DNA from 2 places in the Ruminiclostridium papyrosolvens DSM 2782 genome. Region 1 is predicted to be linked to the other one. Evidence: a T-box and tRNA genes for the amino acid it is inferred to sense, from the RefSeq annotation. Region 1 holds a T-box; the other holds one or more tRNA genes.
What was found. The T-box of region 1 lies ahead of pheS (phenylalanine--tRNA ligase subunit alpha). A T-box ahead of a tRNA ligase gene usually reads a tRNA of that ligase, here a tRNA-Phe.
Positions count from the first base shown of each region.

Region 2: it has a tRNA-Phe gene. The T-box ahead of pheS (phenylalanine--tRNA ligase subunit alpha) is inferred to sense a tRNA for this amino acid. The anticodon was not compared.

Region 1 covers NZ_CP119677.1:1,532,575-1,534,771, forward strand. The annotation lists gene P0092_RS06840 (V-type ATP synthase subunit I domain-containing protein) at 1-14, opposite strand, end outside; gene P0092_RS06845 (hypothetical protein) at 71-760, opposite strand; T-box leader at 934-1,167, shown strand; gene pheS (phenylalanine--tRNA ligase subunit alpha) at 1,223-2,197, shown strand, end outside.
Region 2 covers NZ_CP119677.1:4,452,994-4,455,190, reverse strand. The annotation lists gene hslO (Hsp33 family molecular chaperone HslO) at 1-648, shown strand, start outside; tRNA gene P0092_RS19695 (tRNA-Val) at 794-869, shown strand; tRNA gene P0092_RS19690 (tRNA-Asp) at 892-968, shown strand; tRNA gene P0092_RS19685 (tRNA-Phe) at 973-1,048, shown strand; tRNA gene P0092_RS19680 (tRNA-Gly) at 1,088-1,162, shown strand; tRNA gene P0092_RS19675 (tRNA-Cys) at 1,207-1,281, shown strand; gene hcp (hydroxylamine reductase) at 1,548-2,197, shown strand, end outside.

The DNA of each region.
Region 1 (2,197 bases):
TGATTATTGTCCATTTTAATCCCTCCGATTAATTAGTTAATACTAGTATAAAGAACCATATTCTATATTATCAAGTAATATGTATAGGCGGTGTATCAACAACATATATTATTTTCTTCAATACATCTTCGTTTTCCTTATAAGAATAACTGTCGTTTAAGATTCTAAGACTGGTTCCGTAGTCTATAAGTCCTCTTGAGATAATAGTACCTTTTTTGGTGAGAATATTGTCAACCTTTAATATGTTTTTCCAGAACTGCCTTGATGACCCCAAATCTATCTCCTTGTCGTTTTTAAACTTCAAAACATAGTGAAGCTGTACTTTTGAACTGGAACGTTTAGTGCTATAGGTACAGTAAACTTCGGCATTATTTATATCCTTCCAGCTATAATTCTGAGTTTTATGAATAAAACCGTTGCTAGAGGCTATTTCATTTTCATTTACCTTCGTATATGTTGAAAACATTTGAGTTACTATTATTAAGAAAATAACAGAAAGAATCAGAAGGACTTTAATTATACCCAGTCGTGTAATAATTTTGTATATTGTAGCAGGATAATAACCTGTTTCTTCACGAGACATAATAATAAAAAATACGGTAAAACCGTATAATGCAAATACCCATTTTAAAAAGCCCGAACTAACAAACAGTAAATCTCCCGTGGACATAAATGTTTTTTGCTGAATAAAAATAAAAAGATTGTAAAGTATAACTAGAACTATAGAAATAGGAGTTCCGGTAAATACAAATTTTAACATAAAGCTTATTTTTTCTGCATGATCCATGAAAACCTCATAAATTATAAAATATTTCCCAACCATTATATAATCTGGAAAAGCTGTAGTCAAATATAAAGATGCAAATTTCTGCCTTGATTGTTTTGTACTATGTTGCTATAATACCTTTATATATATGGGTTTGAAATTATACTCCAATAGCTATGATGGAGAAAAGTAAGCGAGAGAAGAATATTTTAGAGAGAAGGTATCATCGGCTGAAAGTACCTTTAATATACTACTTGCCCAAGTTCCCTCCGAAGCTGCAGCTTTGAACCGTTTATTTTTTGTAGAGGCTGCCGGTTAAAACCGTTATATTTGAAAAAAGAGTCCGGGTAAGTTTATCCGGAAATTCGGGTGGTACCGCGAAGATAACCTTCGTCCCTTTATTGGGGCGGGGGTTTTTTATTTTGTGAAAGTAAGTAATGAAAGGAGATAATAGAAGTGATTGACAAAATCAGTAATTTAAGAGATGCTGCCATAGGCAGGATCAAAGAAGCCGTCAACAGTGCGGAGGTAGAAGAACTCAGAGTAAAACTGCTGGGCAAAAAAGGTGAATTAACTGAAATGCTAAAAGACCTCAAGAACATGGATATTGAGGAAAGAAAGCAGTTCGGGCAGAAAGCAAATGCACTGAAAACCGAGTTAACTGAGATAATTGAAGGAAAATTCAAGGAGCTTAGTGTAAAAGATGTAAAGAAGTCTTTATCCAGCGGATCAAACTTCGATATATCTTTACCGGGTACTAACTTCAAGCTTGGTTCTTTGCACCCTGTAACGATTGTACAAAAGGAAATAGAAAGAATATTTACCGGAATGGGCTTCAATATAGTTGATGGTCCTGAGGCAGAGGAAGAGTTCTTCAATTTTGAAGCATTAAATATACCAAAGCACCATCCGGCAAGAGATATGCAGGACACATACTGGCTGGAAAACGGCTCTTTGCTGAGAACTCATACATCTCCATGTCAGGTTAGGGCAATGCAGAAGTACGGAGCACCTCTCAAGGTTATTGCTCCGGGAAGATGTTTCAGAAATGAAAGTACTGATGCTTCTCATGAAAATACATTCTTTCAGTTAGAAGGAATGATGATTGACAAAAACGTGTCAATTGCAAACCTCATTTATGTAATGAAGCTGCTTTTGTCCGAAGTTTTTCAAAGAGATGTTAAAATAAGACTAAGACCGGGGTTTTTCCCATTCGTTGAACCGGGTTTTGAGCTTGACTTGAACTGTATGATATGTGGTGGAAAAGGTTGTCCTACCTGTAAGCATTCAGGCTGGATAGAATTACTGCCTTGCGGAATGGTTCATCCAAATGTACTTCGCTACGGTGGTATAGACACTGAGGAATATACAGGCTTTGCATTCGGACTTGGACTTACAAGACTTGCAATGATGAAATATGGAATAAGTGAT
Region 2 (2,197 bases), 2.1 Mb from region 1:
GTTGTAGCATCTGATTCCAAGGCAAATGTAAGAGGCTATGTTCATAATCCCAATGTTTATCTTCCTCTTAACGAACGAGGGAAGCTTGATATAAGAACTGCAATGGGAGAAGGTTATATTAACGTTATAAAGGATATGGGTCTCAAGGAGCCATATGTTGGTCTTTCACAGCTTGTTTCAGGGGAAATAGCCGACGACTTGACATATTACTTTGCCACATCTGAACAAGTACCTTCTACGGTAGCATTAGGCGTTCTGATAGATTCTTCCGGCGTAACGAGTGCGGGAGGATTTATAATACAAATGATGCCCGGAGCAGAGGAAGAAACAGTTTCAGCCCTAGAAAAACGTCTTATAGGCTTTCCTCCTATTTCAAAACTCATATCGGAAGGTACAACACCTGAAGAAATATTGAATATGCTTCTAGAGGGTATGGAGCCCAAGATAGTTGAAACAGTTCCTTGTGGTTTCAAGTGTAATTGCTCAAGAGAAAGAATGGAGAGAAATCTAATCAGTATCGGTAGAAATGATTTGCTTGAAATACTCGAAGACGGTAAAGGTGCAGAGCTGCAATGCCATTTCTGCAATACAAAATACAATTTTTCCCATAAGGACATTGAGGATATTATAAAGGAAAATGCTCAATGATTTAATTAATAAAAGCTTGATATTTTAAGCATTGTAGAGCATTTTAAAGTGTATTTAAAATATTTTTAAAAAAAAGACAAAAAACCTGTTGACTTTAATAAGCAAGCAATGTATACTATCAATTGTCGCTCACGGAAATAACCTTGGGAGCTTAGCTCAGCTGGGAGAGCATCTGCCTTACAAGCAGAGGGTCATAGGTTCGAGCCCTATAGTTCCCACCATTTTCCGTGAGAGATACAAATTGGCCCGGTAGTTCAGTTGGTTAGAATGCCAGCCTGTCACGCTGGAGGTCGACGGTTCGAGCCCGTTCCGGGTCGCCAATTTGCCCAGATAGCTCAGTCGGTAGAGCAGGGGACTGAAAATCCCCGTGTCGCTGGTTCGATTCCGGCTCTGGGCACCAAATTAAATTGATAAGTGCAAAGACTTTTCAATTTAACATGCGGGTTTAACTCAGCGGTAGAGTGTCACCTTGCCAAGGTGAAAGTCGAGAGTTCGAATCTCTTAACCCGCTCCAAACAAATGAGGCAGATTGCTTATGTGGTCTGCCTCAATATTGATGGCGCCATAGCCAAGTGGTAAGGCAGAGGTCTGCAAAACCTTTATCCCCCAGTTCAAATCTGGGTGGCGCCTCCAAAATAAAATCCCCAAAATTCTTAATAACAAGACTTTTGGGGATTTTATTTTATTTCACAAATACAAATCAATTATTCCCTCACCATTACCTCAATATATCTTTATGTTTGGAAAACATTTTCTATAAAAGGTTTACTTTTTGTAACCTCAGATACCGAATTGTTCTTTGTAAACTAATATAATTAACCCATGGAAATGCCAAGCAGTAAAAATTAAATTATTTATAATATTTACGAATTAATGAACATTTTTATAAGGAGGATGTTATGTCAAATATGTTTTGTTATCAATGTCAAGAAGCTGCGGGTGGTAAGGGATGTACAGTAAGTGGTGTATGCGGAAAAACTTCAGATGTAGCAAAAACTCAGGACTTATTAGTTTTTGTAACTAAAGGTTTAGCAATAATTAGCAATGAGGGTAGAAAAGTTGGTGTAGTTGATAATAATGTAGACAAATATATTACTGAAAACTTATTTTCAACAATTACAAATGCTAATTTTGACAGAGATGCACTTTTAGAGAGAGTTAAGGAAACTTTGAATTTAAGAGAAGACTTGAAAGGTAAGGTTGTAAAGGCCGGCGGACAAGTAGGAGAAGCTAAAGGTATAAGCAATTTCTTTAAAAAATTATTAGGAATGGCATCAAATGAAATAGATATTCCGGATGCAGCAGTATGGTCAGCTAATAATGTAAGTGAATTTGATGCAAAAGCTGAAAAAGTAGGAGTATTGGCGACTGAAAATGAAGACGTAAGAAGCTTAAGAGAGCTTATAATATACGGCTTGAAGGGTTTATCAGCATATATGAAGCATGCTATGAACTTAGGCTACAATGATATAGAGGTTCATGGATTTATGGCGAAAGCTTTGGCTGCAACATTAGATAATTCCTTATCTGCTGAGGATTTAGTAGCTCT